3 regions of the Nonomuraea sp. NPDC049309 genome follow, and region 1 is predicted to be linked to each of the others. Evidence: riboswitches for the same ligand, from Rfam matches in the RefSeq annotation. Region 1 holds a riboswitch; each other region holds the start of a gene.
What was found. A riboswitch is a leader RNA that binds a small molecule or an ion and turns the genes downstream of it on or off. The one in region 1 is predicted to bind cyclic di-AMP.
Positions count from the first base shown of each region.

Region 2: it holds a riboswitch for cyclic di-AMP, as region 1 does, so the genes downstream of both, ACGFIM_RS09645 (C40 family peptidase) here and ACGFIM_RS32635 (C40 family peptidase) in region 1, are expected to answer to the same signal.
Region 3: it holds a riboswitch for cyclic di-AMP, as region 1 does, so the genes downstream of both, ACGFIM_RS38095 (coiled-coil domain-containing protein) here and ACGFIM_RS32635 (C40 family peptidase) in region 1, are expected to answer to the same signal.

Region 1 covers NZ_JBICSH010000006.1:216,178-226,331, forward strand. Annotated here, with positions in the region: gene serA (phosphoglycerate dehydrogenase) at 1-624, shown strand, start outside; gene ACGFIM_RS32635 (C40 family peptidase) at 1,391-1,795, opposite strand; cyclic di-AMP (ydaO/yuaA leader) riboswitch at 2,009-2,150, opposite strand; gene ACGFIM_RS32640 (3-isopropylmalate dehydrogenase) at 2,250-3,296, shown strand; gene ACGFIM_RS32645 (branched-chain amino acid aminotransferase) at 3,540-4,637, shown strand; gene ACGFIM_RS32650 (aldo/keto reductase) at 4,694-5,677, opposite strand; gene ACGFIM_RS32655 (DsbA family protein) at 5,808-6,452, shown strand; gene cimA (citramalate synthase) at 6,688-8,262, shown strand; gene ACGFIM_RS32665 (heparinase II/III family protein) at 8,313-9,869, opposite strand; gene ACGFIM_RS32670 (HD domain-containing protein) at 10,102-10,154, shown strand, end outside.
Region 2 covers NZ_JBICSH010000001.1:2,147,520-2,157,673, forward strand. Annotated here, with positions in the region: gene ACGFIM_RS09635 (M48 family metallopeptidase) at 1-1,474, opposite strand, end outside; gene ACGFIM_RS09640 (hypothetical protein) at 1,486-2,304, opposite strand; gene ACGFIM_RS09645 (C40 family peptidase) at 2,377-2,883, opposite strand; cyclic di-AMP (ydaO/yuaA leader) riboswitch at 2,978-3,142, opposite strand; gene ACGFIM_RS09650 (NlpC/P60 family protein) at 3,969-4,883, opposite strand; gene ACGFIM_RS09655 (NYN domain-containing protein) at 5,029-6,291, opposite strand; gene ACGFIM_RS09660 (response regulator) at 6,851-7,522, opposite strand; gene ACGFIM_RS09665 (sensor histidine kinase) at 7,519-8,757, opposite strand; gene ACGFIM_RS09670 (hypothetical protein) at 8,863-9,090, shown strand; gene ACGFIM_RS09675 (PH domain-containing protein) at 9,087-9,578, shown strand; gene ACGFIM_RS09680 (PH domain-containing protein) at 9,626-10,154, shown strand, end outside.
Region 3 covers NZ_JBICSH010000010.1:13,434-23,587, reverse strand. Annotated here, with positions in the region: gene ACGFIM_RS38125 (PP2C family protein-serine/threonine phosphatase) at 1-964, shown strand, start outside; gene ACGFIM_RS38120 (response regulator transcription factor) at 1,099-1,695, opposite strand; gene ACGFIM_RS38115 (M50 family metallopeptidase) at 1,850-3,154, shown strand; gene ACGFIM_RS38110 (amidohydrolase family protein) at 3,621-4,811, opposite strand; partial or broken gene sigJ (RNA polymerase sigma factor SigJ) at 4,910-5,875, shown strand; partial or broken gene ACGFIM_RS38100 (transposase) at 5,882-6,997, shown strand; gene ACGFIM_RS38095 (coiled-coil domain-containing protein) at 7,112-8,068, opposite strand; cyclic di-AMP (ydaO/yuaA leader) riboswitch at 8,074-8,215, opposite strand; gene galT (galactose-1-phosphate uridylyltransferase) at 8,286-9,365, opposite strand; gene ACGFIM_RS38085 (DeoR/GlpR family DNA-binding transcription regulator) at 9,362-10,141, opposite strand.

The sequences.
Region 1 (10,154 bases):
GTCAAGCCGGGCCTGCCGCTGGCCGAGAAGCTGGGCCGGGTCTTCACCGCGCTGGCCGGCGAGGTGGCCACCAAGCTCGACGTCGAGGTGCGCGGCGAGATCGCCTCCCAGGACGTCCGGGTGATCGAGCTGGCCGCGCTCAAGGGCGTCTTCGCCGACGTGGTGGAGGAGCAGGTCACCTACGTCAACGCGCCGCTGCTGGCGAAGGACCGCGGCATCGAGGTCGAGCTGGTCACCAGCTCCGAGAGCCCCGACTGGCGCAACGTGGTCACCGTGCGCGGCGTGCTGGCCGACGGCCGCACGGTCTCGGTCTCGGGCACGCTGTCCGGGCCGCGCCAGATCACCAAGATCGTCGAGGTCAACGGCTACGAGATGGAGATCGAGCCGACGGCCCACCTGTGCTTCTTCACCTACACCGACCGCCCCGGCGTCGTCGGCGTGGTCGGCCGGCTGCTCGGCGAGCACGGCATCAACATCGCCTCGATGCAGGTGGCCCGCGACGTCAAGGGCGGCAAGGCGCTCATCGCGCTGACCGTCGACTCGGCGATCCCGGCCGACGTGGTCGAGCAGATCGGCGCCGAGATCGGCGCCGAGAGCGGCCGCTCGGTGGACCTGGAGGACTGAGCCGACTCCGCCCGGCCGGGAGAGGCGAACCGCCTCCCGGCCGGGCGGAGGGCCGCGCATCCGGGTCGTGGTCGTGGAGAGGGAAGTCCTCCACGGCGAACCGGCTCCCGGCCGATCCGGAGGGTCGCGCAGCGGACCTGAATGAGGTGGGCCGGAGGCCGCGCTTTCGGCCGACCGGCTCGGGGCACACCCCTGATGACCTGCGAAGGGCCGTCACCCGTTTCGGGTGGCGGCCCTTTTCTGTCTCAGGATGCGAGATAGTAGGACATCCAAGCTTCATCCTCGGGTACTGTGGCGGTGATGCGCCAGGTTCTCGTACTCATTACCTGCCGCGGCGGGGCCTGTTAGGGCAGGTCGACGTACCCGCCGCGGTGAGCGGCGCATGTGTCGGCCGTTAAGTCCCTTCGCCTGGTCCGCAACCCGGACCACGAGATCAGGCCCGATCGGGCTCGCGACCGGAGCCCGGCTTCCCCCTCTTGTTCAGGAACGCGTCCGCGAAGCGAGATGAGTCACATGTACGAGATGTATGCCTACAACCGTGCCGAGGACCACGAGGACGAGGCCACGGAGGCCGTCCAGATGGCCCTGGACCGGCGCGACAACGGCGGAGCCCCGCAGAGCAGGTGAGCACGAGCGGCCCCGCGCCCGTCGCACGGGGCCGATGAGTCGCCGGAGTGCCGCCGCGGTTCGGCCGGGTTCACGGTCAGGTGCCGGAGTTCGGCCGGAGTTCGCGCGGTGTGGTCCGGCGGGCCTCACGGGTGCACGCTCAGAGGGTGGCGGTGAGCATCGGCGGTGCGGGTTCCTTGCGCCGTTCGAGCTCCTTGGCCCACCGGCGGACGCCCTTGGGGTCCGGCCTGACCGCGCCGACGAACGCCTGACGGCGCCACTCGGAGAGCTTCTCCTCCTTCACCACGTCGCCTGAGTGCGGCGCGTGCACCATGTATCCGGGCTTGGAGATCATGCCCACGTGGCCGAGGCCGCTGAAGAAGACCAGGTCACCGGGCTTGAGCTGGTTCCAGCCGATCTTCCGGGAGAACGCGTGGTACTGCTCGGCGGCGGTGCGCGGCAGGTGGATCCCCGCCTTCCCGTACGCCCTGAGCATGAGCCCGGAGCAGTCGTAGCCGCCGTTGCCGGTGCCGCCCCACACGTACGGGGTGCCGCGCTGGCGCATGGCGAACCTGAGCGCGACCTTCCAGGCGGGCTTGGGCAGGCGCTTTAGCTGGATGCGCTTGACCTGGGGGCCGGTGAGGGTGATCGGGCCGGCCGGCTTGGTGTCCTGGCCGGCGTGGTCGCGGCCTTTGCCGGGGTCGGCGGAGGCCGGAGAGGGGAGTGCGATGAGCCCGGCGGCGACGCCCGCCAGGGCGATGGCGATGCGAGACAGGGGTCTGTCCTTCCACGTGGCCGACCGGGTTAGCTGACGGGCTCGGGCCTGGAAGACAGCCCTACGGCGTGTGCCGATTCGCCCCTGGGGGAGGTTGGGTCCCCGGCTCCACGCACCCGCTGCGTGGATTAGGCCTGACGGACTCTAACGAAACGGTCAAAAGGTCGCAATGCGTCTAAAATCGGACGTCCGGACAATGAGATGATGTGTTCGTCAGTCGAGACGAGCCGGTAAGGTACCGCCCATGGAGTCGCGTAACATCCGCTTGGCTGTCATCCCCGGTGACGGCATCGGCACCGAGGTCGTCGCAGAAGGACTCAAGGTCCTGGAGGCGGTGGGTACGAAGATCGAGCCCACCCACTATGACCTGGGCGCCGCCCGCTATCACCGCACCGGCGAGACGTTGCCCGACTCGGTGCTCCAGGAGCTGCGCGGCTACGACGCCATCCTGCTCGGCGCCGTCGGCGACCCCAGTGTGCCGCCCGGCATCCTGGAGCGCGACCTGCTGCTGCGGCTGCGGTTCGAGTTCGACCACTACGTCAACCTGCGCCCGGTCAAGCTCTTCCCCGGCGTGCGCACCCCGCTGGCCGACACGCCGCCCGAGAACATCGACATGATCGTCGTCCGCGAGGGCACCGAGGGCCTCTACGCCGGCACCGGCGGCGCCATGCGGCGCGGCACCCCGCACGAGATCGCCACCCAGGAGTCGCTCAACACCGCCTACGGCGTCGAGCGCGTGGTGCGCTACGCCTTCGACAAGGCGCAGTCGCGCCCCCGCAAGAAGATCACGCTCGTCCACAAGACGAACGTCCTCACCTACGCGGGCGACCTGTGGCAGCGCACGGTCGACCGCGTGGCCGCCGACTACCCCGAGGTCAGCGTCGACTACTCCCACATCGACGCCGCCTCGATGTTCTTCGTCACCCAGCCCGAGCGCTTCGACGTGGTCGTCACCGACAACCTCTTCGGCGACATCATCACCGACCTCGGCGCCGCCATCGCGGGCGGCATCGGCCTGGCCGCCAGCGGCAACATCAACCCCACCGGCGCCGCGCCCAGCATGTTCGAGCCCGTTCACGGCAGCGCGCCCGACATCGCCGGCCAGGGCAAGGCCGACCCGACCGCGACCATCCTGTCCGTCGCCATGCTCCTCGACCACCTCGGCCTGAGCGCTGAGGCGGCCAAGGTGGAGCAGGCGGTCGCCGCCGACATCGCGGCGCGTGCCGAGGGCGCCGGCCCGCGCAGCACGCAGCAGATCGGCGACGACATCACCGCGCGAGTAGCCGGCTAGGGTCGCCTAGCCGATTCACGAGCGCCCGGCGGCCCTAGGACGGACTGCCGGGCGCTTTTTGGTGTCCCCAGCACCGGGGAAAAGTGCGCTTAATGCACGATTGACCCCTTGCCATCCCATATAGCGAGACAATAGGAAGTACGGACTGCCTCCGGCACGGCCGCCCCGCGGCAGTCGCGCAGCACCGCAGCCGGCGGACAGCTCCGTTAGATTCGGTAGATCGCAGAGAGAAGGATCGTCGTCATGACCGTCGCTCAGAAGCTCAGCTTCGACGTGCAGCTATCCGACCACGCTCGCACCGCGGCCGAGCGGGAGCAGGTACTGGCGAACCCCGGTTTCGGGCAGATCTTCACCGATCACATGGTCTCGATCGATTACACCGAGGGTCAGGGCTGGCACGACGCGCGGCTCACGCCGTACGGGCCGCTCACCCTCGACCCCGCCACTGCGGTCTTCCACTACGCCCAGGAGCTGTTCGAGGGCCTCAAGGCGTACCGGCAGGCCAATGGCTCGATCGTGATGTTCCGCCCGTACGCCAACGCCCGCCGCTTCAACCGCTCGGCCCAGCGCATGGCCATGCCCGAGCTGCCGGAGGAGACGTTCGTCGAGTCGCTCGAGCTGCTCGTCGACACCGACAAGGAGTGGGTGCCCACCACCGAGGGGCACAGCCTCTACCTGCGGCCCTTCATGATCGCCACGCAGGTCGGGCTGGGCGTCAACTGGCCGTCGAAGACCTACCGGTACATGGTCATCGCCTCGCCCGCGGCCTCCTACTTCACCGGCGGCGTCAAGCCGGTCTCCGTCTGGCTGTCCACCGAGTACACCAGGGCCGCGCCCGGCGGCACCGGCTTCGCCAAGTGCGGCGGCAACTACGCCGCGGCCTTCGTGGCGCAGCGGCAGGCCGTCGAGAACGGCTGCGACCAGGTCGTCTGGCTCGACGCGCACGAGCACCGCTACGTCGAGGAGATGGGCGGGATGAACCTGTTCTTCGTCATCGGCGGCAAGCTCGTCACCCCCGCGCTCACCGGCACGCTCCTGCCCGGCATCACCCGCGACTCGATCCTCCAGCTCGCCGGCGACCTCGGCCTGGAGACCGAGGAGCGGCTGGTCTCCGTGGACGAGTGGCAGGCCGGATGCGCCAGCGGCGAGCTGACCGAGGTGTTCGCCTGCGGCACCGCGGCCGTGGTGACGCCGGTCGGCTCGGTCAAGGGCGCCGACCGCGCCTGGACGATCGGCGACGGCACGCCCGGCCCGATCACCATGCGGGTGCGCGAGGAGCTCGTCGGCATCCAGTACGGCGCCCGCCCCGACACCCACAACTGGATCCACAAGATCGCCTGAACCCCCGGCGGCGGGCGCGGCCGGCGAGGTGGCGGGGCGGGCCGACCGGGGCGGCGTCAGGTGTCGAGGTTGGCCAGGTAGGCGGCGTTGCCCCGCTCACCGGCCACCGCGCCCGGCGGTACCAGCGCCTCGAGCCGCCGCACGGTCTCCTCGTCGAGGGCGACGTCGGCGGCCGCGGCGTTGGCCCGCGCGTTCTCGGCTCTGCGCGTCCCCGGGATCGGCACGGTCCCGCGGTGCACGAGCCAGGCCAGCGCGAGCTGCGCCACCGGCAGCCCCAGCTCGGCCGCGAAGCCCGCCACGGCGTCGGCCAGCTCCACGTTGCGGTCCACGTTGCCCTCGGCGAAGCGCGGGTTGCCCCTGCGCCAGTCGCCCTCCTCCAGCGAGTCCCGGCCGCGGATCGCGCCGCCGAGCAGGCCGCGCCCGAGCGGGCTGTAGGCGACGAACCCCACGCCCAGCTCGTCGCAGGCCGGGCGGACGTCCTGCTCCGGGTAGCGGTGGAACAGCGAGTACTCGGTCTGCAGGGCCGTGACCTGATGGACGGCGCAGGCGCGGCGCAGCGTCCGCTCCGACACCTCCGACAGGCCGATGTAGCGGATCTTCCCCGCCTGCACAAGCTCGGCCAGCGCGCCCATCGTCTCCTCGATCGGCGTCGTGGGGTCGAGCCGGTGCTGGTAGTACAGATCCACACGATCGGTACGGAGGCGGTCGAGGCTGGCCTCCAGCGCCCTGCGCACGTACTCGGGCCGGCCCATGCCCGGCAGCAGCCGGCCCTGCTCGTCGGAGTTCCCGCCGAACTTCGTGGCCAGCACGACCTCGTCCCGGCGGCCGCGCAGCACCCGCCCGATCACGGTCTCGCTGTGCCCCGCGCCGTAGATGTCGGCGGTGTCGACGAACGTCACGCCCGCGTCCAGCGTGGCCAGCAGCGTCTGCTCGGCCTCCGGCTCGCTCACGTCGCCGTACAGCCTCGGCGCCAGGGTCATCGCCCCGAAGCCCACCGCCGAAACCGTCGGCCCGTCGCGGCCGAGCGTCACGTACCGCATCCGCGTTCCCCCTTGTGCGCATGTCCCCTGAGGACCACACTGCCCGTCGCGCCGCAACCCTACGCGCGTGATCGGCGTTGTCACCGCTTCCGGTAGGGTCTGCGCGATCGATAAAGGTGAGAGTGGGCTCATGAAGAAGCGGTTTGTGGCGGTAGTGGCGGCCTTCGCGGCGATCGCCGTACTCGGGGTGCTGGCCTTCGCCCGGCCCGGCATGTCATCCGACGGGGTGGAACTGACCAGGCAGGCGGACGGCTCGATGATCCTGGCGGACCTGGGCAGCGACGCCCCGGTGCTCGACGTGTTCGAGGATTTCGACTGCCCGGTGTGCAAGGACATGCACAACAGGGTCGATGCGACGATCCAGCGCCTGGCCAGGGAGGGCAAGGTGAAGGTCGTCTTCCACGCGGTGACGATCTTCCGCGACGAGCCCATGCGGTCCAACTCCATCCGCGCCGCCGCGGCCGCGCGCTGCGTGCCGGAGCAGAACTGGCTGGCCTTCAGGGACGCCCTGTACGCCATGCAGCCCGCCCCGCACGGCGTGGCCTCGGGCTTCACGGTGGAGGAGCTGGTGGCGGCGGCGAGGAAGGCGGGAGCGTCGGTCGACGCGTGCGTGGAGTCGCAGGCGTACGCGGACGAGCACCTGGCGGAGACCGCCAAGATCCCGCTGGAGGGCACGCCGACCGTGCTGCTCGACGGCCGCATGCTGGGCGGCGAGGTCTTCGACCCGGTCGCGCTCGAGCGGCTGATCACGGACGGCGGCGGCGTCCGGGTGTGACCGTCCTTCCGACGCCGTGTCCCAAGGGGTGAGATCCGTGTGCCAGATGGTGAATCCATGTGGCACACTGGACGGCACCATGTTCTACGGTCTGCTCATTATCGGCAGGCGCGCCGGCTGACAAGGGACACCGCCGGCGCGCAGACCTCTCACGTCCGTGAGGGGTCTTTTTGTTTTCCCGGACGATTCTCCGCCCCAGACCCGACAGAGAAGCACCCGCAGAGAGAAGAGACTCATGGCCGACGACCGCTTCCACGTCTACGACACGACGCTACGCGACGGCGCACAGCAGGAGGGGCTCAACCTCACCGTCGCCGACAAGCTCGCCGTCGCTCGTCACCTGGACAGCCTGGGCGTCGGCTTCATCGAAGGGGGCTGGCCGGGCGCCAACCCCAAGGACACCGAGTTCTTCAGGCGCGCTCGAACAGAGCTGGACCTGAAGCACGCGCAGCTCGCCGCGTTCGGCGCGACCCGCCGGGCAGGTGTGAAGGCCGCCGACGACCCTCTGGTGGCCGCCTTGCGCGAATCCGGCGCGCCGGTCGTGACCCTTGTCGCCAAGAGCCACGACCGGCACGTGGAGCTGGCCCTCCGCACGACTCTCCAGGAGAACCTCGCGATGATCCGCGACACGGTCTCTCACCTTCGTGCGGAGGGCCGGCGCGTCTTTCTCGACGCCGAGCACTTCTTCGACGGCTACAAGTCCAACCCAGCGTACGCGCTGGAGGTCGTCAGGACCGCCGCCGAAGCCGGGGCCGACGTCATCGCCCTGTGCGACACCAACGGCGGCATGCTGCCCGACGAGCTGGCCGAGATCGTGCACGAGGCCGTGCAGACCAGCGCCAGGGTCGGCATCCACTGCCACGACGACACCGGCTGCGCCGTCGCCAACACCCTGGCCGCGGTCAAGGCGGGCGCCACCCACGTCCAGGGCTGCGCCAACGGCTACGGCGAGCGCTCGGGCAACGCCAACCTCTTCACCGTCGTCGCCAACCTCCAGCTCAAGCGCGGCTACGACCTCGTGCCCGAGCAGTCGCTCGCCGAGATGACCCGCATCGCGCACGCCATCACCGAGGTGACCAACGTCACCCCCAACTCCCACGCCCCCTACGTCGGCACCTCCGCCTTCGCGCACAAGGCCGGGCTGCACGCCAGCGCCATCAAGGTGGACCCCAACCTCTACCAGCACATCGACCCGGCCCTGGTCGGCAACGACATGCGCATGCTCGTCTCCGACATGGCCGGCCGCGCCTCCGTCGAGCTGAAGGGCCGCGAGCTGGGCTACGAGCTGACCCCCGAGGACACCAAGACGCTCGTCGAGCGGGTCAAGGACCTCGAGGCGCGCGGCTTCACGTTCGAGGCCGCCGACGCCTCCTTCGAGCTGCTGCTGCGCGACACCGTCGAGGGCGAGCGCAAGCGTCACTTCGCGGTCGAGTCGTGGCGGGTCATCGTCGAGCGCACCAAGGGCGGCGAGCTGGTCAGCGAGGCCACCGTCAAGCTCCACGCCAAGGGCGAGCGCATCGTCGCCACCGGCGAGGGCAACGGCCCCGTCAACGCCCTCGACAAGGCCGTACGCCAGGCGCTCGAACGGCTCTACCCCGAGCTGGCCAAGCTGGAGCTGGTCGACTACAAGGTCCGCATCCTGGAGGGCACCCACGGCACCGGCGCCGTCACCCGCGTCCTCATCACCTCCAGCGACGACGTCTCGGAATGGGCCACGGTCGGGGTGGCGGAGAACATCATCGACGCCTCGTGGCAGGCGCTGGAGCAGGCGGTCACGTACGGGCTGCTGCGGGCCGGCCACGGCTGCTGACCGCGCACGCCGGGCCCCCGCGGCGGGGGCCCGGTCGCACCGCACGCGGCTTACAGCACCTTGGCCGGGAACGACACCCCGTTCACCTTGACCTTGCCGCCCGAGCACGACACCGCGGGCGCGTCCGTGCCCGGCACGATCACCGTCAGCACCGACGCCGCGGCCGGCGAGACCACCACGTTGGTCCGCTGCTTCGACAGGTAGGTCGGCGACACCCAGCCGAGCTTGCCGCCCCGCTCGACCTTCTGCCCGCCGAGCCGGGCGCACGACGGCGTGAGCTGTAGCAGCGTCACCTTGAACGTGCCGTCGCCCAGCACCACCTTGCCGCGCTCCTTCGAGACGAGCTTGAGCGAGGGGGCGAAGCGCCAGATGGTGCGGACCTTCTTGCCACCCGACGCCGTGTCGTAGACCGCCATCAGGTCGTCGTCGTGGTTGACCAGCACCGATCTGGTCCTGCTCACCCCGTACGCCTTGTCGGTCAGCCGGAACGCCTGGCGGCCGCCGCCGGACGAGGTCTTGACGAGCTTGCTCGCCGTGCGCGGGCGGAACTTGGCGCCCACCACGGTCGGGACGTTGTGCGCCTCGGGGGAGAGCGTCCAGTAGCGGTAGGAGCTCTTCTCGTAGGAGTGGAAGCCGCCGTCCATGAGGATGTCGTGGCCCTGCGCGTAGTAGGTGACGCTCAGGTGGTCCTCGTGGCCGTGCCACTTCATGCCGGGGCCGAACCTGATCGAGTAGTACGCCGACTCGGGCTCGTTCCACTTGGTGCGGCCGAAGACGTAACCGGCCCGGTACGCCTTGACCTTCTGCTTCGGCGTGCCCGTCTCCATCTTGGGCTCGGTCTCCGCGCTGCCGTCGCCGATCGGCACCATGTAGCCGTTCGGCATGGTGGCGTGCGCGATGAAGTCCTTCAGCGCCTCGGCCCGCTTCGCGATCGTGCCGGGCACCTTGCGGCCGCACGCCTTCATGTTGCCCATCGCGACCTGGAGGCGGCCGTGCACGTAGACGGCGTAGCGCGGCGCCTGCTCCATGAGCGCGCCCTGCGCGTCCACGTCGAGCTTGACGGTGCCGGTCAGCCGCTTGACCGCCAGGTCCGCCCAGTCCTTGCGGCCGTAGCGGCAGCCGATGCCCATGAGCGCGATGTCCTGGTCGATGCCGTGGTTGTGGCCCTTCTTGTACAGCCGCGGGTTCGCCAGGAGCTTGGCGTGCACGGCCAGGCTGTCTTTCAGCCATTTCGCGTTCACGTGCCGGCTCAGGCAGAGCAGCGGCTGGGTGCGCAGCGAGACCGGGTGGTCCTTCCACACGTACGAGGGCGTGCCGCGGGCGCCGTACTTGTTGCGCGCCACCCAGTCCTTGGCGATCTCGGTGGCGCGGTCGAGGTAGCGCTGCTCGCCGGTGTTCTCGTACTCCACGACGAGCGTGCCCATCCAGCGCAGCGACTGGAAGACGTACTCCCAGGAGCGGTTGCGGTACGGGCTCGCCGTCCAGTTGATCTTCTTGCCCAGCTTGTACGCGGGCAGCCCGACCAGCGAGATCTCGCCCTTCATGACGTCCTCGGCGGTCGGCGTGGCGGGCAGCCAGTCGCCCTGGCATTCGGCGGTGCGGGTCACCTTGTCCGTCGGTCTCGCCGCCTGTGCCGGGCTTACCGAGGCACCGAGTACGAGCGTTAAGGCAAGAGGTATCGCGAGCCGGCGCACGCCAGTTCCTTCCAGGACAAAACGGTGAGGGCGGGACATGCTTTCGAAACGACGATCATAGGGTCAAGCCGAATGGCCGTTTCGTTAGGTGCCCGATGCCCTGCCACAATCCCCGGCGACCGGCCGGCAGGGCATGCTGGTCCATGTGAGACTCGACGACCTGGTGATGCCCGACACGCCCGCCTGCCGGGGCGCGCT
Region 2 (10,154 bases), on a different contig from region 1:
AGTCGGAAATGTTGGTGGTGGCCAGGCGTTTCTGCATCGCGATGAACGTGGCCGGATCCCGCGTCAGATCCAGCGCGTGCACGTCGGCCCTGGCCTCGATGTGGCGGCTGATGAGGTTCGTAACCGGGCCGAGCAGGAACCCGCCAATCGTCATCAGCCCCATGAGCGCGCCGACCGCCCGCGGGTCGGTGATCGAGATCACCTTCGTACGCCGCCGCAGCGGATCGAAGATCACATACAGCAGGATCGCGCCGAAGGCCGAGCCGAGCGCGCCGATGAGCGTGCCGTGCAGCACGTCGTCGTACTTGGCGTGCCCCAGCTCGTGCGCCACGACCAGCTCCACCTCCTTCTGCGGCGCCTGCAGCAGCGTGTCGTAGACGACGATCCTGCGGGTGGCGCCGAAGCCCGACACGTACGCGTTGAGCGCCGTCGTCCTGCGCGAGGCGTCGGCCACCAGCACATCCTCCACCGGCACGCCGTCGCGCGCGGCCATGTCGAGCAGGTTCGTCCGCAGCGTGCCCTGCGGCATCGGGGTGAAGTCGTTGAACAGCGGCTCGAAGATCACCGGGTAGGCGAACGAGGCCGCCACCGTGAACGCGAACGCCCCTGCGGCCGCCGGGATCCACCAGCGCCGCACCTTGCGGGCCAGCGCCACCAGGACCACCAGCATGAGACAGAGCAGGAACGTCTCCACGCCCAGGCTCTTCAGCCGGTCGGCCGTCCAGCCGGCCCAGTCCTGCGTGGACAGGCCGTACTCGCGCAGGATCGTCTCGAACCACACGCCCAGGGGCCACCGGAGCGCCTCAATGATCGCCGTGATCACCACCGTGCCGAGGATCACCCGCAGCCACCACGGGCCCCTCAGCCAGGCCAGTACCTTCGCGCCGAACGGGGTGGCCACCAGCACCCCGGCGGAGATGAGGGTGAGCGCCAGCGACAGGTAGCTCGGCAGGCTGGTCGCCGCGTCGAACGCCTCTCCCTTGGCGATCTGGGCGGCGGTGAAGTCGCGGGCCGGATCGGGCGGCCCTCCGGTCAGCACGTCCCAGGGCGTGGTGAACGCGGCCACGGCGATGATCACGATGCCGAGCAGCACCAGCGCCAGGGCCGCCTGGCGGCGCAGGGCCGGGGTGGTCGTTCCGCGTTCGTCCATGCCCGCCCCCTTCCCGCTGGTCAAGCGCTGAACGTCCGCCTTTCCGCCGTCCGCGTCCGAGGCCGGCGAGTCCAAGGCCGGCGGGTCCGAGGCCGGCGGGTCCGCCTGCGCGCCGCCTGCCGCGGCCTTTTCGTCCGGGGTCCGCGCGCCCTCCTGCCCGCCTGCGGCCTCCGCGTCCTGGGCGCCGCCTCCGGCGGGCGCACCGGGCGGGTGGGTGGCGCCCACCGTGGCCAGCGCCTCCTCAGCCGCCCGGGTGCCGTCCTTCGCCCCCTCGGCCTCCGCGCGGTCCGTCTCCCGGCCGTCCGGGTGTTGTCGTTCGCTCATCTGCCTCCCCTTCACACGAGCTGATCCCGCACGTACGCGCGCCACCGCGCGGTCAGCGTCGCGACGGAGAGCCCGAGCGCGGCGAGTGCCCGATCGGTCCCGCGTGCGCGGGCCGCACGGTAGAGCCTCACCAGGGTCCCCTCACCGAACCGGTCAGCGAGGAAGCGACACGCCAGCCAGGCCTCCTGGTACGCCCGGGCGAGCGCGGCCGGGTCGGCGCCGTTCGCCGCGAAAGCCGCAGGCCCCGGCAGATCGGTCGGGAGGCGTCCGGCCCGCACCTCGGCGGCCAGCTCGGCGGCGGCGACCGTCACGGGCAGCCCGGCGTCGCGGTAGGCGACGTAGTCGGCGAAGCCCTCGTACAGCCAGACGGGCAGGCCCGCGGTGCCGGCGACGACGTGGGTGAGCTCGTGGGCGAGGACGACGTCCCTGCCCGTGGGGTTGAGCCTGGCGAACGACTCGGGCACGACGATCACCCGTTCGCCGTCGGCCAGTGCCGCCAGGCCGTCCACGCCGCCCACCCGGGCCAGCGCGGCCGCCTCGCGGGCGCCGGCCGGTACGACGATCAAGGGGCGTACGGGGCGGGCGAGCACCGCCGAGACCCGGCGGCCCGCCGTGTCGGCCCTGCGCGCCAGCTCGCCGAGCCCCGTGGCGTCGTGGCCCACGACCGTGGACCACCTGCCGCGGCGCACGGCGTACGGGCCGGGCCACAGGCCGCGTACCGCCTGGGGCAGGATCGGCGCGCCGGGCAGCGGAGCGGCGGCCGGCGCGAGGGAGACGGCGGCGAGCACCAGCCCGGCCGCCACGGCACGTCGGCTCACCTGCTCGGGCACAGCCCCGATGGTAGGCCGTCCCCGGCACGCGAGAGCCCCGCCCGGATCGGAGAGGATCCGGACGGGGCTTCTTCACGCGCCGGGACGGACGGCGCCGACGAAGGACGCCTTACGCCATCCGCTCAGCTTGTCGATGCGTACCCGTTCACCCGTCCGAGGTGAATGGATCATCTTGCCTTTGCCGACGTACATGCCCACATGGCCGAGCCCGTTGAAGAACATCAGGTCACCAGGCTGGAGATTGCGCCAGGAGACCTTCTTCCTGACGCGGGCGAACTGGCTGCTCGCCACGCGCGGGAGCTTGACGCCGGCCTTCCTCCAGGCGTACTGGACGAGACCGGAGCAGTCGAAGGCACCGGGTCCGGCGGCCCCGTAACGGTACGGGTCACCGATCTGCTTCTTGGCCACGGCGACGGCCTTGCCGGCCCTCGCCCTCTGCCGGGCGGCCTTGGCGGCCCTCTTACGGGCCTTGGCCGAGGCGGTGGTGCGGGCGGTGGTGGCCGCCTTCACCGTCGCTCCGGCCGCCGCACCGGCGTCGCGGGTCGTCGCCGCCTGAGCCTCGGGGGCATGGAGGACCATACCTCCGGCTGTCACAGTCAACGTGAGTGCGACACCACTCAGGGCAAGGCGGGACAGGCGGGGGTTCTGCGGGGATTCAGACAGGATTTCTCCTTGGGTCTTCCACGAACGCCTACCGGGTTAGCTGACGGATTCGGGCGTGGAAGTCGCCCTACGGCGCGATGGCGCGCCGATTCACCCCTGATCCCTTGGGGAACGCGGGATCGCTGGGTCCCCGGCTCCGTGCCTCCTGGCTGCACGGATTCGGCAGGTCACGCCCCGATCGATGCGTGCGATGGGGATGTCGGGGCCGACCGGCGGATATGTATCTGTCTCACATCGGGAGTGACCGATGATCGGTTCGCGACGACATGGCTTGTCCGCCGCGACGCCAGAAGTTACGCCGAACGGTCACGAATCGGCAAAGCCCAAGTAACGCTGTAAAGATCAGATAGAGGTATTTGTCAGACTCGGAACCGCTGCTGGGACCCCAGATCCCGTGACCGAAATGTGACCTCACTCACAATTCCATTCCCGCCCCTTTGTAAGGTCTCATCAGTCACATCTGTCACCTGCGTCACAAATGTGAACCCCGTTCCCGCACGGCCGCCCGCCGGCGCGAATGACCACCGCGACAGGATGCACCTTTCGAAATTTCCCCTTTTTCCGACACGTCCTAGCAGCAAGATCGCGCCTTCACCACGGTCTACGGCCCGCACCTTGGCGCCACTACGATGCCGCATCGTAGAAGGAGAGCGACGTATATCACACTCGGAGAAACGGCGACTAAAGCGAATAGCGGTCCTGAATGCGACAGATCATGAAAACGACTCTGGGAATCCGTCCGCTCGGCCGGGTCGCGCCAGTCGGCGCCGTCGGAGGTGCGGGCGGAGCCGCGTCTCAGGTACGGGCGGAGCCGCGTCTCAGGTCCGGCCCCTACCGGCCCGGTCTCTTAGTGAACCGGCCGAAGAGCGGAGACGGTGGCTTCGCAAGCGTGCCGCGAAAAGCGGCCGGCCCGCCCGTCCGAGGTCGTGAACCTCGGCACGAGCGGGCCGTCACCGGAGAAACGGGTGCGCGAAGCGCGGGTCTCCCCGCACGCGTCAGCCTTACGGGCGGATCGCGCCGACGAGGCGGCGGCCGTACTCGGAGAGCTTGACGACCTTGACGACGTCGCCCGTCTGCGGGGCGTGGACGATCTGCCCGTTGCCCGCATAGATACTGACGTGCCCCAAACCCTCGCTGAAGATGAGATCACCAGGCTGGAGGTCGTCCAGCGACACCCGCCGGTTCGCGCCCCAGGCCCACTGCTGCCAGGTCGTACGCGGTAGCCGCACGCCCGCGGCCGCCCACGCCGCCTGAGTGAGCCCCGAGCAGTCGTACCCGCCCGGACCGGTGCCGCCGAACACGTACGGCTTGCCGATCTGCGCGTACGCGAACCGCAGCACCGCCGCGGCGCTCCCCGACGCGGGCCCGGTGTACTTGAGCCCGGTGCTGTTGGGGTTGCCCGGATTGTAGGCGCCCAGCTTGTCGAGCAGCTTCTTCTGCTGCGCGATGAGCTTGAGCACCTCCGCGCGCTCTTTTTGAACGGCGTCGCGCTCCTTGTCGGCCTCTTTGAGCGCCTTCTGCGCCTTGTCCCGCTGGATCTTCAGGCCCCGGTTCTCCCGGTCGAAGGCCGCGAGTTTCTGCAGCCTTTCCTGAGCGAGCTGCCCGGCCACGGCGAGGCCGAACAACCTGCCCTGAGGGTCGTTGGAGCCGAAGATGCCGGGCCAGGACGTGAGGTCCTCGCCCAGCTTGTAGCTGTCGACGGCCATGCCGACCACCTGTTCGCGGAGGTCGGCGACGGTGGCCAGCTTGCGCTTGTAGCTCGCGTCGAGCTTGGTGTAGGTGCTCTTGGCCTTCTTGTAGCGCTCTGTGGCGGTGTTGTAACGGTCGACAACCTTGTCCGCCCTGTCGTTGAGCCTCTCCAGCTTGGCCTTCGCCTGGGCGATCGAGGGTTGGGGATCAGCGAGGGCCGCTCCCATCGGAGTCAGCATCAGTCCGAACGCGAGACCCGCGGCCATCGGCACCCGGCCACACCTCACTGTATCGCCTCCCAGGGATCTTAATCTGGGGCGAAATAGTACAGAAGTGGCGGGTGAGGTAAGGGTAAACGCACTAATTCGTAATTCAGGCCCGGCTGAGCCGGCGCAGCAGCAGTCCAGACGGAACGGGTCTTGCGCCCATCCGCCGTACCGAGTCGGCGACCTCCCTGTCAGAGGAGACCACGGCGATGGCCCGGCCGGGCGGCTCGGCGCGTACGAGCTGGCGGATCAGATCGTCGGCGATCTCCCCCGGCGCGCTGAACAGCACCCGCACCCCCCGCGGCGCCACCACCTGCACCGGCGCGTTGAGCTCGGCTCCGTCGAAGACCACCGTCACCTCCACCCTGGTCTGCGCGACGAGGCCGCCGAGCGCGTTCATCAGGCGGGTGCGCTGGTCGGCGAGGGTGAGGGTGCCGTAGCCGGTCTTGGTGACGTTGTAGCCGTCGATGATGAGGTGGATCTGCGGCAGCGCGAGGAGCTGGTCGAGCAGCTGCGGATCGTCGTCGGCCAGGGCGCGCGCGGGCACGCCGCGCACGCTGGGACGCTCGCCGGTGATCGCGGCGACCGAGTCGGCGGGCCGGCTGATCGTGGTCGGCAGCGCCAGCTCGCGGCGCAGCCCCGCCGAGGCGTCCTGCAGCGCGTCGAGCAGCACGCGGATGCGGGCGTCCTCGATGCTCCTGCCCTCGCGCGCGGCCCGGCGCGAGGCTTCGAGCTGCTTCTCCACGTCGGCCAGGCGCTCGCGCAGCCGCCGCAGCTCGGCCTCGGCGCCGCTGCCGGCGTGAGAGGCCGCGACCCTGGCCTCCTCGGCCGCCCGCTCCATCTCCTCGGCCCGCCGGGTGGCCGCCTTGGCGCGCTCGCGGGCGTCGTGGAGCTTGCGGCGCAGGTCGGAGTTCTCCGCGCGGGCCGCCTTGAGCTGCTCGCGCAGCCGGTCGGCCTCCTCCTTCGCGGCGCTCTTCTGCGCCGCGAGTTGCTCGCGCAGGCGGGCGACGGCCTCCTCGCGCTCGGAGTCCTCCGCCGCCATGGCCGACCGTTCGAGGTCGGCTCGCGCCATTTCGATCATTTCCGCCCAACCGGGCGGCCTGGTCAGGTAGGCTGCCGCCGCCACCAGGACGGGATCGGCCGCCGGTGGCACGTTGCCCTCGGCCAGTGCGGAGACGAGCTCCGGCCAGCCGACGGCGACGGACTCGGCGACCAGCTCGCGGAACTTCTTGTCGTTTTCGAGCTGCGCCGCGATGGGCGCGCTGCCGAGTTTCGCGCGTTTACGGGGGTCGAACTTGGCGATGCCGCGCAGGGGCGGCGGGATCGCGGCAGGCGGCATCGAGCCGAGAACCTGGGAGGCCAGGTCCACGACATTGACCCTCACCTGCTCGGGAAGCGGGCGAGACAGGCCTTCACCCGCTGAACTCATCCCACTTGTCCCTTCGTGACATGCCCTTTCAGACAAGGGTACGGCCGTCGCGTACCTGTCCGTAACGGCCGCCCCAAGGTGGGCGAGCGCTTGCTAGGCGGCGTACGGCCGTCGCGGGGCCCGTGACCACCCGGAAGATCCCTCGAGGCCGACCGGCGCCGAGCACCTGCGTCGCAGGCGGTTCCGATCTTTCCGGACCACGGCCTGCGCGCACAGCTCGGGGTGATGCGCCCGGTGCGCGAAAAAGCTGGGATCCCAGCGCTCGGGCCACTCCGCGGAGCCGCCCGAGCGCTGAGCGCTCCGCAAAGCCGCCCTGCTCACGCCCGCCGAGCGCCGAGCGCCCCCGCCGAGCCGTCCCTGCTCGGGACCCAGCCCGGTAACACGCGCACGCCTAAGCGCGGAGCGCCTCCTACGCATGGGCGTAGCGGCACCTCGCCGTCCGCTGCATGAGCGCCTCCGACCGCCTGCAGCGCACGGGCTGCGCGTCCCCGGCCTGCCGCTACGAATCGGCGTCGTAGACGAGCAGCGCCACCTGGACGCGGTTGTTGAGGTCGAGCTTGGTGAGGATGCGCGAGACGTGCGCCTTGACCGTGGGCACGCTCATGTACAGCTCGCGCCCGATCTCCGCGTTCGACTTGCCCTGCCCGACGGCCCTGGCGACCTCCAGCTCGCGCTCGCTCAGCCGGGCGAGCAGCTTCCTGGCCCGCGCGGTGCGCTCGTCCGCCCCGCCGTCGGAGACGTGGCTGATGAGCTGGCGGGTCACCGCGGGCGACAGGATGGGCTCGCCCGCCGCGACCTTCCTGATGGCCGTCACGAGGTCGGCGGGCGCGATGTCCTTGAGCAGGAACCCGGCCGCGCCCGCCCGCAGCGCCCGCAGCACCTGCGCGTCGGCGTGGAACGTGGTCAGCACCACCACCTCGGGCGGCGCGGACGTGCGGCGCAGCGCCTCGGTGGCGGTCAGCCCGTCGACGCCCGGCATGCGGATGTCCATCAGCACCACGCGCGGCCGGTGCTCGGCGACCAGCGGCGGCACCTCCGATCCGTCTGCCGCCTCCCCCACCACCGTGATGTCGTCGGCGCCGCCGAGGATCATCGTCAGTCCGGCCCGCACCATCGGGTCGTCGTCGACGATGAGCACCGTGATGGGGGCGCCGTCGGCGGGTGCGGTCATGAGATCTCCTCCTTGGTCGCCTCCACCGGCCACGGCAGCCAGGCGCGTACCACGAACTCTCCTTCCGGGGTCGGGCCGTGCTCGAGCCGGCCGCCCGCCAGCTCGGCACGCTCGGTCAGTCCGATGAGCCCGGCGCCCGCGCCGGGCAGGCGGGCGCCGTGGCGCGCCGCCAGCGGGTTGCGCACCTCCGCCGTCAGCTCCTTGCCGCGCTCGCCGCCGACGGTCACGGTCACCGGGACGCCGCCCGCGTGCTTGCGGGCGTTGGTCAGCGCCTCCTGGACGATGCGGTAGAGGTTGCGGCCCTGTCCCTCGGGGACCCCGTCGGCCCGCAGCTCGAGCCGGACGTCCATGCCCGCCTGGCGGCACTCCTCGACCAGGGCCGGCAGGTCGGCCAGCGTGGGCTGCGGCCGGTCGGGCACCAGGTCGGCGTCGGGCTCGCCGTGCCGCAGCACGCCGATCACCTCGCGCAGGTCCTGCAGCGCCTGGTGGGCGCTGGTCCTGATGGCACCCGCGGCCCTGGCGATCTCCTCCGGCGGCGCGTCGGGACGGAACTCCAGCGCGCCCGCGTGCAGGCTGAGAATCGAGATGCGGTGGGCCAGCACGTCGTGCATCTCCCTGGCGATGCGCTCGCGTTCGAGCTGCTTGGCCTGCTGGGCGGCGCTCTCCGCGCGCTGCCTGAGCGACCAGACGAGCTGCCGCCGGGCCCTGACCACGACGCCCCACGCGAACACCATCAGCACGACCGTCACGCCCAGCGCCAGCGCCCAGGCCCGGTCGTCGTCGCTCTGCTGGCGCAGGACCACGTACGGGGCCAGGGTGAGGAGGTTGACCAGCGCGACCGGCGCCGAGATCTTGATCGGCCGGTGCACCGCCACCGTGAACAGCGCCACCACGCACGCCCCGCCCACCAGCTCCAGGTAGGCCGAGAGCACCGCGAGCACCAGCGACAGCGCCACCGGCCAGCGGCGCCGCAGCCACACCGACACGCAGGCCAGCGCCCCCGTCACCTGCTCGACCGCCATCAGCGGCCCGGACGCCGGCTGCTTGGCCAGCTCGCCGAGCGAGAGCGCGGTGATGAAGCAGGCGGCCAGGAACATGAGGATGTCGACGATCCAGTCGCGGGTGGAGCGCCGCACGCGCCCGCCGTCGCGGGCGTCGCCCAGCAGCACCGACGGCAGGGCCCACCGGTATTCGTGGGCGGGCACCTCGCCTCCCCGCAGTTCCGTCACGTTCATCGAGAGTAGGCCCTACCGGGGGTAAGCCGACAGCGACCAAAGTCGATGCCTGACGAGACCTACGGCCGACGCGCGCGGCGCATCGGCCAGGCCAGGCTTGGCGGCATGCGAACGGTGCTGACGGTGGCGGGCTGGCTGCTGCTCCTGCAAGGGGCCGCCGGCCTGGCCGATGCCGTGTGGGGCTGGCACGAGCGGGCCGGCGGCCTGCTCGTGGTCAACGCCCTGCCGGTGCTCAGGAGATATGAGGTGTTCGCGTCCATCGTGATCGGCGCGCTCGGGATCGCGCTGCTGGCCACGGCCGGGTCGCTGCGGCGGAAAAAGGAGGAGGGATGAGCACGATCGCGCTGCGCCCGCCGCGCCACCGGCCCGACCCCAGGGCGATCTCGTGGTGGACGGTGCAGTGGCTCATGCTGATGGCGCCCCTTGCGGGGGCGGCGGTGGCGGCGTACGCGCTGTTCACCTCGCGGCCCGGCTGGCTGGGCGCGCTGGTGGCGGTCTTCGCGCTCGGGTGCCTGGCGCTGGCCGTGGTGGCGCCGCGCGTGTCCTACCGGGTGGAGCGGTGGGAGGTGACCGACGACGCCGTCTACACCCGTACGGGGTTGCTGACGCACCGGTGGCGGGTGGCGCCGATGTCCAGGATCCAGCGGGTCGACACCGCGCGTGGGCCGGTGCAGCGGCTGTTCGGGCTGGCCGACGTCACCGTCACCACCGCGTCGTCGGCGGGCGCGATCACCATCGGCGGGCTCGGCCACGAGCTGGCGGCCGACCTCGCCGACCACCTCACCGCCCGCACCCAGGCCACTCCGGGGGACGCGACGTGAACGTGCCTTCGACGCGGTGGCGGACGGTTTCGCGGCGGAGCCTGTGGGTGACCGGGGTCAAGTCGCTGGCGGTCGCGGCGGGGGCCGCGTTCGGCCTCGTACGGCTGCTCACCGGCCTTGACCTGCCGCCCGGCGGCGTCGTCGCGGCGTGCGCCGGGGCCGCGGTGCTGATCGTGGCGGCGGCGGTCGCGTACGACGTGCTCAGGATGCGCACCACCCGCTGGCGGCTGACCCCCGAACGGCTGGAGCTGCGCTCCGGCATCACCACCCGGCGGCACCGCGCGGTCCCCCGCGACCGCGTGCGCAGCGTCGATCTGCGCGCCGACCCCGTGCGCCGCGTCTTCGGGCTCACCGTGGTGAAAGTCGGCACCGGCGAGCACGCGGGCGACGAACCTGAGCTGGCGCTCGACCCGCTGACCCGGCACGACGCCGAGGCGCTGCGCCGCGCACTGCTGCACCAGGGCGAGACGGCCGAGTCCTGCAACGGGCCGCTCGCCGAGCTGCGGTGGTCGTGGATCAGGTACGCGCCGCTGTCGGTGTGGACGTTCACCGGGACGGCGGCGCTGCTCGCGGCGC
Region 3 (10,154 bases), on a different contig from region 1:
GATCGGGTTCCTCGCGGCCGAGGTCTCCCACGAGTGGTTCTCGCCTTCGCTGCTCATCCTCGTCACGCTCGTCGGCGGGCTCCAGCTCCGGCTGCGCAGCCTGATCAAGCTGCTGGTGGGCGTCGGTGTCGCGCTCGGCTACATCGCCGTCAACCTCGGCGTGGGCCGGATCGGGCTCGGGCTCGGCGTGACCATCCTGTTCACCTCCGTGCTCGCCGTGCTCATGGCGCGCACCCGGGGGAAACTCGGCGTGCAGGGCCTGCGCGGCGACGCCATGCTGCTGGAGCTGCGCGACCGGCTCAAAAGCCAGGGCGAGCTGCCGCCACTGCCCAAGGACTGGGGTGCCAAGGTCGTGCTCAAGCAGGCCGGCGGCTCGTCGTTCGGCGGCGACTTCCTGGTCTCCATGCGCGACGGAGACACCGTCGAGATCGCGCTGGTCGACGTCTCGGGCAAGGGCGTCGACGCCGGAACGCGGGCGCTGCTGCTGTCGGGCACGTTCGGCGGTCTGCTCGGCTCCGTCGACGACTTCCTGCCCGCCTGCAACGCCTACCTGCACAGGCAGCGGGTCGACGAGGGCTTCGTCACCGCCGTGCACCTGCGGCTCGACCTCGCCACCGGCGACTACACGATCACCTCGGCCGGGCATCCACCGGTGGTGAAGTTCGACGCCGGCACCGGCAACTGGCAGGTCGCCTCCGCCAAGGGCGTCGTGCTCGGCGTCGTGCCCGACCTGCACTGCGAGCCCGACAGCGGCACCCTGCGCAAGGGCGACGCGCTGCTGCTGTTCACCGACGGGCTCATCGAGCAGCCGGGCCGCGACATCGACGCCGGGCTCGACCGGCTGCTCGGCGAGGCCGAGCGGCTGCTGCCCTCCGGCTTCCGCGACGGCGCCAGAGCCCTCGTCAACGCCATGGCCTCCGGACACAACGACGACTGCGCGCTGGTGCTCATCTGGCGCCCATGACGTTTCACACGGGCCGAGTCGTGACACCGGTCACTGGCAGCGCCCGGCGCTCGCCTGAGATCCTCTAGGGGGTCGGGCCCCGGCGGAGCGGCGCGGCTCCACCGGGTCCCGCACGCCCTTTCCGCGCCAGGCCGTCACAGCCAGCCGCAGTCGCTCGCGATGCGGACCGCGTCGAGCCGGTTGCGCGCGCCCGTCTTGCACATGATGCGCGACAGATGGTTCCGTACAGTGCCGACCGACAGGAAGAGCTGGTCGGCGATCTCCGTCGAACGCGCACCGCCCGCCGCGATGCGCAGCACGTCGAGCTCGCGCCTGGTCAGCGGGTTGTCGGCGCAGCGCAGCGCGGCCACCGCCAGCTCCGGCTCGATCGCCCGCCGCCCCGCGGCCACCTGGCGCACGCCCTCGGCCAGGCGCTCAGGGCGTACGCACAGGCTCATGAAGCCCAGCGCCGGGCCCGCCAGCGCCTCGCGCACCTGCGCCGGATTCGGTGAGGCCGACAGGATCAGCACCCCGCACCGGGGCGCCTGCTCGGCGAGCAGCTCCCGCACCGGCGGCCCTGGAAGGTCGAGATCGACGACGGCCACGTCGGGATCGGCGCTGCGCGCCGCCAGGACGGCTTCGTCGGCGTGCCCGGTCTCGGCGACCACCCGCATGTCGGGCTCGGCCCCGAGCGTGGCGAGCAGACCACGGCGCACCAGCGGCAGGTGCTCGGCGATCAGAATGCGGATCAAGACGCCCCCCTCCATCGTCTCTTAGGGTGATCGTCTGATCGCAAACTGTCAATGCTTGCTAAAAGCGGTAAGCCGTAAGGCGTGGTGAGTTCGACTACTCTGGGGGCTGTCGGACCAATCGTCTGTCCTTATCGTCTGCCGGGAGCGCGCCTAGATGAACTGGCTCTACGCCGTGGGGATCATCCTGTTCCTCATCGGCCTGATGGTCTCCATCGCGCTGCACGAGCTCGGTCACCTGGTCCCCGCCAAGCTGTTCGGCGTCAAGGTCACCCAGTACATGGTGGGCTTCGGCGGCACGGCGTGGTCCCGGCGCAAGGGCGAGACCGAGTACGGCATCAAGTGGATCCCGTTCGGCGGCTACATCCGGATGATCGGCATGCTGCCGCCGCGTCCCGGCGACGACCCCCGCAAGGTGCGCAGCACCGCCACCGGGCCGTTCCAGGGGCTGATCGAGTCCGCCCGCGACGCCGCGCAGGAAGAGGTGCGGCCCGGCGACGAAGACCGCGTCTTCTACCGCAAGAAGTGGTGGCAGAAGGTCATCATCATGTCGGGCGGCCCGGCGATGAACTTCGTGCTCGCCTTCGTCTTCTTCAGCGTCCTGCTGGTCGGCATCGGCCTGCCCACCTGGGCGCCGATCGTCTCGCCCGACACCAACACGTGCGTCATCCCCATCTCCGAGCAGCGCACGCAGTGCAAGCCCGGCGACCAGCCGACCCCCGCGGCCCAGGCCGGCCTGAAGCCCGGTGACGAGCTCGTCACCTTCGACGGCAAGAAGATCGGCTCGTGGGAGGACGCCACCACGTTCATCCGCTCCCACGGCCCAGGCCCGGCGAAGATCGGCATCATCCGCGACGGCAAGCCGATGACGCTCGACGTCACGCTCATCGCCCAGGACCGGCCCAACCTCGAAGACCCGTCGAAGATCGACAGGAACGTCGGCTTCCTCGGCGTGCTGCCCACCGAGGTCATGCAGAAGCAGAGCATCGGCCAGGTCATCGGCTACATGGGCGAGCTGTCGGCCCGGGTCGCGGGCTCCCTGCTCAACCTGCCCGACAAGATGGTCGGCGTCTGGCACGCCGCCTTCTCCGGCGAGGAACGCGACCCCGAGGGCCCGGTCGGCGTCGTCGGCGCGGGCCGCATGGGCGGCGAGATCCTCGCCTCCGACCTGTCCACCGAGAAGAAGATCGCCATCTTCGTCAACCTGCTGGCCGGCTTCAACCTGGCGATCGGCATGTTCAACCTGCTGCCGCTGCTGCCGCTCGACGGCGGACACATCGCGGGCGGCCTGTGGGAGGGCATCAAGCGGGCGTACGCCAAGATCATGCGCCGGCCGGAGCCCGCGTACGTCGACATCGCCAAGGTGCTGCCGGTGACGTACGCGGTGGCCATCGTCATGATCATCATGGCCGGTCTCCTCGTCTACGCCGACCTCGTCAACCCGCTCACGCTCACCAACTGACCCGGGCCCCCATGAGGGCGAGGCACTGGATGGCGGCCGGCCCGTATACGAGGCGGAGAACGTCGTGCGCACCCCCGGCACACAGGTGGACGGGTTGAGCGTGTCGTCCACCTCTGCACGGCCCGGTCGCGGTCGTGGGCGTACTCCCGGCTCATGGGCGGCAAATCAGGAAGGCGCGCCAGGTGCGGGCGGCCCCCGCGCCGCCCGCACCACGGTCGCTAGTGGCCGAGAGGCTTTTTCAGCCGGTGCGTATTCTGCGACCGACCACCGGCCTTGAGTGGCGAGTCAACTCACCCGGGGGTTGGGGCAGTGGCGGCGATGTGAGCGCATCGCCTTCGGTCATGCGGCAGCCCGGCCTCCTTGAAGACCAGGCCGACGCTCCCGTCCTCCTAGTACATCCAGTTGTGATAGGGCAGCCCGAGCGATAGCGACAACGGAACGCGAAGGCCCGCAGCGGCCCCGATCGTCATTGAAGCCCGTCAGTCAGCGTGCCCCGGTGGGCGGGCGGTTCCCAGCGGGCCTGACGCACTCCGCGGCGCCAGACCTCGGCGATGGAGCCGGTAGAGGTGATGTCACGGGCGGGGTCGCCTTCGACCAGCACCAGATCCGCGCGAAGACCAGGGGCGATCCGGCCGCGGTCGGCCAGCCCGAAGTACCGCGCGGGCACGCTCGTCGCGGCGGCGAGCGCCTCTTCGGCGCTGAGCCCGGCCTCGGTGAGCAACTGCAGCTCGCGGTGCATACCAGCGCCATGGGCCGGCACGAACGGGGTGGCATCCGTCCCGGCGAGCAGTGGCGCGCCCGCACGGCGCAAAGCCCGCAGCGCGCCGATGGCGTTGGCGGAGCTGCCGGGACGGGCGCAGTCGGCGGTCTCGACGTGCTGCGCAGTGATCGCCTCGAAATAGGCGAGCGTGGTCACCACGAAGACCCCTTGGGCTCGAACCCGCTCAGCCAGTCGCTGCGAGGCCGGGTCGTCCGGCGCCAGGTCAGCCCACACATGAGCCAGGCCGTCGACGCCGGCCTCGAGCGCGATCTCCACCTCGGAAGCGGTGATCGCATGAGCGATCACCCGTAGTCCCGCCTCGTGTGCCGCCGCGGAGAGGGCGGCGGCGATGTCCGCCGTCATGACGGGAAGGTCGGCCCCGTGCACGGCGCCATCGTCGATGACGATCTTGAGGTAGTCGGCCCCCTCAGCCAGCCGGGCCTGGACGAAGGCCGGCGCCTGCGCGGGATCGGAGACGAAGTCGATCGCTGCGGCGTCGAGCCCGTTCAGTACGGTGCCCGCCAGGGCCGCCAGCAGCTGGGTCGGGTGCCCACCTGGAGCGGTGGCGAGCGTGCCGGCGCTGCGAAGATCGGCCACGTCGTCGTTGTCGGCGGCCAGCCGCCGCTGCCCCGCGAGGATCTGCGGGAGGCAGAACATGTCGAGTTCGGTGGTGACCCCCCACCGCAAGGCCTGGGCCAGGCTGCCGTCGAACACGTGCGTGTGCGCGTCGATCAGCCCCGGCAGCAGCGTCCTGCCCGTCCCTTCGACCTCGACATCGGCCGGGCGGTCTCCGCCGGCGCCGACCACGGCGATCAGACTGTCCTCGATCACCACGTCGGCCGTCGCAATGGTGCGCTCGCCGTCGAACACCCTGACGTCGCGGATCAGTGTACGCATCGAAAATCTTCCCTCTGAGTCGTGAATCCCTGGACGCCACCACAGAGGGATGCCGGCCGGGAACTGTGACATCCCTACCAACGGCCGCGGCACAGATCATGTCTGAGGCGTTCATGTCACACTCGCCACGTGACGAGACTCTTCGGTCGCGGCAGATGAGGAGGTACGCCATGACATCGATCCCACGGCACGCGACCGACGCCGTCACCGAACAGTTCCTCGGTTATCGGGAGCTGCTGTTCTCCGTGGTCTACAACATGCTCGGCAGCGTCGCCGACACCGAGGACGCGCTGCAAGAGGTGTGGCTGGCGTGGTCCGATCGCCACCGCAAGCAGGACGCCGGACGGGTCGAGAACGCTCGGGCCTATTTGGTGCGTATCGCGGTGAACCAGGCACTCGCCCGGCGTGCGAACTTGAGCCGCCGACAGGAGACCTACGTCGGCCCATGGCTACCGGAACCGCTGGTCACGGCCGAGGACAACGCCAGCGGCACCGCCGAGCGCGCCGAATCGTTGTCGATGGCGGTGCTGGTGGTGCTGGAAACCCTGTCACCGCTGGAACGAGCAGTGTTCGTGCTGCATGAAGTGTTTGGGTTCAGCCATCCGGAGACAGCTGACATCCTCGGCCGTAAGCCGGCCGCGGTCCGCCAGCTCGCGGCCCGCGCGCGCCGCCACGTCCACGCACGCCGTCCCCGTCACCGGACCGAGCCCGACGTTCATGCCCAGGTCACTGAACGGTTCGCTGCGGCCGCACTCGGCGGCGATCTGCGGGCCCTGCTCGAGGTGCTGGCACCAGACGTGACCTTGTGGACCGACGGCGGCGGTAAGGGGCCTGCCACCAGCCTGCACCCGGTGCGTGGCCGCGATCAGGTGGCCGCGCTGTTCATGTCGGTCGCCGCGACGCTGTCGCCAGGCGAGGTGGACCTCCGCTACCGGCGTGTGGCCGGCGACCCGTGCGCGCTCGTCTTCTCCGGCGACAGCCCACTCGCCGTGGTCGTCGTGGATCTCACGCCCGGTGGCGACCGGATCGCCGCTATCTACTCAGTCACCAATCCCGAAAAGCTCACTGGCATCCGCTCAGAACAGCGCCCTCCCGCGCCTGAGGACACCGAGGTGGCGCACAAGCACGTCGACGACGCTCATCGCGAGCTCGTCACCGAGCTCATCCAGCAGGCCCGCGCCCAGCATGGACCTGGTCGGGGAGAACGGGCTGCTGGGGCGGGCTGACCAAGCTGGTGCTGGAGTCCGCGCTCGAGGGCGAGCTCACCGACCACCTCGGCTACGGCAAACGCCAGCGCAGCGACGGCAACGGCAACGCCCGTAACGGCACACGCTCCAAGACGGTCATCGCCGATGTCGGGCCGGTGGAGATCAGCGTGCCCCGCGACCGGGACGGCAGCTTCGAGCCGAAGATCGTGCGCAAGCGGCAGCGGCGCCTGTCCGGGGTGGACGAGATGGTCATCTCCCTGGCCGCCGAGGGGGCTGACCACCGGGGAGATCTCCGCTCACCTGGCCGAGGTCTACGGCGCCGAGGTGTCCAAGCAGACCATCTCGGCCATCACCGGCAAGGTGCTGGCGGGCATGGCCGAATGGCAGAACCGGCCACTGGATCCCGTCTGCCCGGTGATCTTCATCGACGCCATCCACGTCAAGCTGCGCGACGGGCAGGTCGCCAACCGGCCCATCTCCCTCGCCCTGGCGGTCGCCGTCGACGGCGAGCGCGACATCCTCGGGCTGTGGCGCGCCTCGTTCCGGTACGCCGCCCGCCGGCACGGGGACGCCATCGCTCGTGCGCTCAAGCCCGTCTGCACCGCTGCGACCGGGGCAGCCGCACTGGAGCGCTTCATGGAGTTCGCCGAGGCCTGGGGCGGCAGATACCCGGCGATCGTGAAGCTGTGGGAGGACGCCTGGGCCGAGTTCGTGCCCTTTCTGTCCTTCGAGGCCGAGATCCGGCGGGTGATCTGCTCGACCAACGCCATCGAATCGGTCAACGCACGCATCCGGCGGGCGGTCAACGCCCGCGGCCACTTCCCCAATGAGCAGGCCGCCCTCACATGCGTCTACATGGCGATCATGAGCCTGGACCCGACCGGCAAAGGCCGCAAACGCTGGATCACTCGCTGGAAAACCGCCTTGAACGCCTTCGCCATCACCTTCGAAGGCCGCCTGACACCTACCACCCGCTGAAACAACTCACGCAGCGTTACACCGTCTACTGGACAGCCCCCAAGACCAGGGCTACTGCCGTACAAACGCCCTCAACTTGTGGATATCCATCATCAGATGCAATATCCCCTACTTTCAGTTCATCGAGATGTGCACGTGGTCGTAGTGGTTCTCGGTGATGCTGCCGCGGTCGGCCATCGCGCGCCAGCCGGTGCCGGAGTTGATGCGCTGCTTCCAGATCACGTACTTCACGCCGAGCTTGTCCTTGTTCTGCAGCGCCCACTCGGCGATGCGGTCGCCGAGCGCGTTGTTGGCGGGCGTCGGCAGGGTGCCGCCGGTGCTCATCATGAAGTCGCAGGCGCGGCCGAGCGGGTGTTCGCCGCTGGAGCCCGCGCGGAAGCAGCCCACCGTGTACGGCAGCGCGAAGTTCTTCTCGATCTGCTGCTTCATCAGCCGCGTGCGCGGGGTGATGTTGTCGGGCCCGCCGGGCAGTTCGGGCGCCCAGGTGCCGTTGGACCTGCGGCCGGTGGCGACCGGCACGAGGTCGCGCAGCTTCTTCTCGATGTCGCTGATGACGCCTTCGGCCTCGCGGCGCTGCCTGGCCACCTCCGCCGCGTCCTTCTTGATCTTGGCGGTGAGCGCGGCGGCCTCGTCGCTGGCCTTCTTGCGTTCGTCGCGGGCCTTGGCGACGCTCGCCACGACGGCCTGCTGTTCGGCGGTGAGCTGTTCGAGGAGGGCGGCGGTGCCGGCGTCGCCCGGCATCATGAAGCCGGGCAGCGACGGGTCGATGTTCTGGTAGCGCAGGCGGGCGATCTCGGCGACGCGCTGCTCGGCGGCGGCGAGCGTCTGCTCGGCCGCGGTCAGCTTGGCCTGCGCGGCTTTGGCGGCTTCCTGTGCCTTGGCCAGCTCGACGCGCTTGAGGTTGTACTTCTCGATGAGCTTGTCGACCTTGTTGTTGAGCTGCTTGAGCTGGGCGCGGAGCTCGGACTCCGTCGGTTTCGGGGCGGCCGTCGCCGCGTGCGCCGGGAGGACGGCGATGGCGGCGGCGGCGATGAGACCGATGGCAAGTTTCGCGGGGGACGAAGCCGCCACGTATGAGTTCCTCTCCCTCTGCCGGCCGGGTTAGCTGACGGGTTCGGGCATGGGAGTCGCTCCCTACCGCCGTAGCGGATTCACCCCAAGGCGCGGTTGGGTCCCCGGCTCCCGGGCGACGCGCCCGGGATTAGGCGGGCATCAGCCGTGTTACGGGCGATGCATATGGGGATATTAGTGGTAGATCACGAGTCATGCGACCTTAAGTAGAAATCTATTAGTGATCGATCTGTGATCGAATCATCCGGGCCGCCTCCTCGGGGCGCACGTCGTTCACGAACGCCCCCATCGCCGACTCCGAGCCCGCCAGATACTTGAGCTTGTTCGGCGCCCGCCGGATGGAGAACAGCTCCAGGTGCAGGTACGCGAGGTCGCGCCCCGTGCGCACCGGCGCCTGGTGCCAGGCCGAGATGTACGGCATGACGATCCCGAACAGCCCGTCGAACGCCCGCAGCACCGAGGTGTAGAGCGGGGCGAACGCGGCGCGCTCCGCATCCGTGAGCGCCGCCAGGTCCGGCACCTGCCGGTGCGGATAGATGTGCACCTCGAACGGCCAGCGCGCGGCGGCCGGCACGAAGGCCGTCCACAGCTCGTTGGAGGCGACCACCCGCGTGCCCTCGGCCCGCTCGGCGGCCAGCACGTCGGCGAAGAGGTTCCCCGGGCCCTTGTAGCGCTCGGCGGCCCCGAGCTGCAGCTTCGTCCTCGGCGTGACGTACGGGTAGGCGTAGATCTGCCCATGCGGGTGCGCGATGGTGATGCCGATCTCCGCGCCCCGGTTCTCGAAGCAGAAGACCTGCTCGACGCCCTCGATGCCGGACAGCTCCGCCGTACGGTCGGCCCACGCCTCCATGACCAGCACCACCTGCTCGTCGGAGAGCGCGGAGAAGGAGGAGTCGTGGTCGGAGGTGAAGCACACCACCTCGCAGCGCCCCACGCCCGGACGGACCTCGCTCAGGCCCCCCACAGGCTCATAAGTGCCGAAATTTCCGGAGAAGGAGGGGAAGCGGTTCTCGAACACGACCACGTCGTAGTCGTAGGAGGGGATCTCCGTCGCGCGCTCGTCCGACGATGGGCACAGCGGGCACTCGGCCGTGCCGCCGGTCGGCAGGAACGTCCGCGTCTGCCGGTGCCCCGCGATCGCGATCCACTCCTCGGTCAGCGGGTCGTAGCGCAGCTCCGAGGCCGGCGGCCGGGGGTCGAGCCGGCGCCGGTCGATCGCGCTCCTGTCCGCGTCGTCGCGCCGGTCGAAGTAGATCAGCTCCCGGCCGTCGGCGAGATGGGTGATGGTGCGCTTCACGACGAGCCCTCCGCGATGATCAGTTCGCCGGCCCGTTCGGCCAGCTCCGTACGTGCTTCCTCCGGCAGGCCCGCGTCGCTGACGACCACGTCGGCCTCGTCCAGCTCGGCGATCGTGCTGATGCCCACCGTGTTCCACTTCGTGTGGTCGGCCGGGACGACCAGCCGGCTCGCCGCCGCCACCAGCTCCCTGTCGGTCTCCGACTCCAGCAGGTTGGGCGTGGTGAACCCGGCCCGCACGCTCATGCCGTGCACGCCGAGGAAGAGCGTGTCGACGTGCAGGCGGCGGATCGCGGCCACCGCGACCGGCCCTACCAGCGCGTCGGACGGCGTGCGCACGCCACCCGTCAGCACGACCGTACGGTCGGCGCGCGGGTTGCGATGGAAGACCTCGGCGACCGGGATCGAGTTGGTGATCACGGTCAGCTCGGGCACGCCGATGAGGTGGTGCGCCAGCGCCCACGTGGTGGTGCCGGCCGACAGCGCCACGGCGGTGCCGGGGCGGACGAGCATGGCCGCGCGCTTGGCGATGGCCTCCTTCTCCTGCTGCTGCCTGGCCGACTTGGCGGTGAAGCCGGGCTCCTCGGTCGAGCCGGGGCCGAGGGCGGTGGCTCCGCCGTGCACCTTCTCCAGCAGGCCGCGCTCGGCCAGCACCTCCAGGTCGCGCCGGATGGTCATGTCGGAGACGCCGAGTTCGCGTACGAGGTCGGCCACTCGCACGCCGCCGAGCCTGCGGACGCGTTCGAGGATCGCCTGCTGACGCTGCTGTGCGAGCACACCCGCTCCTTCC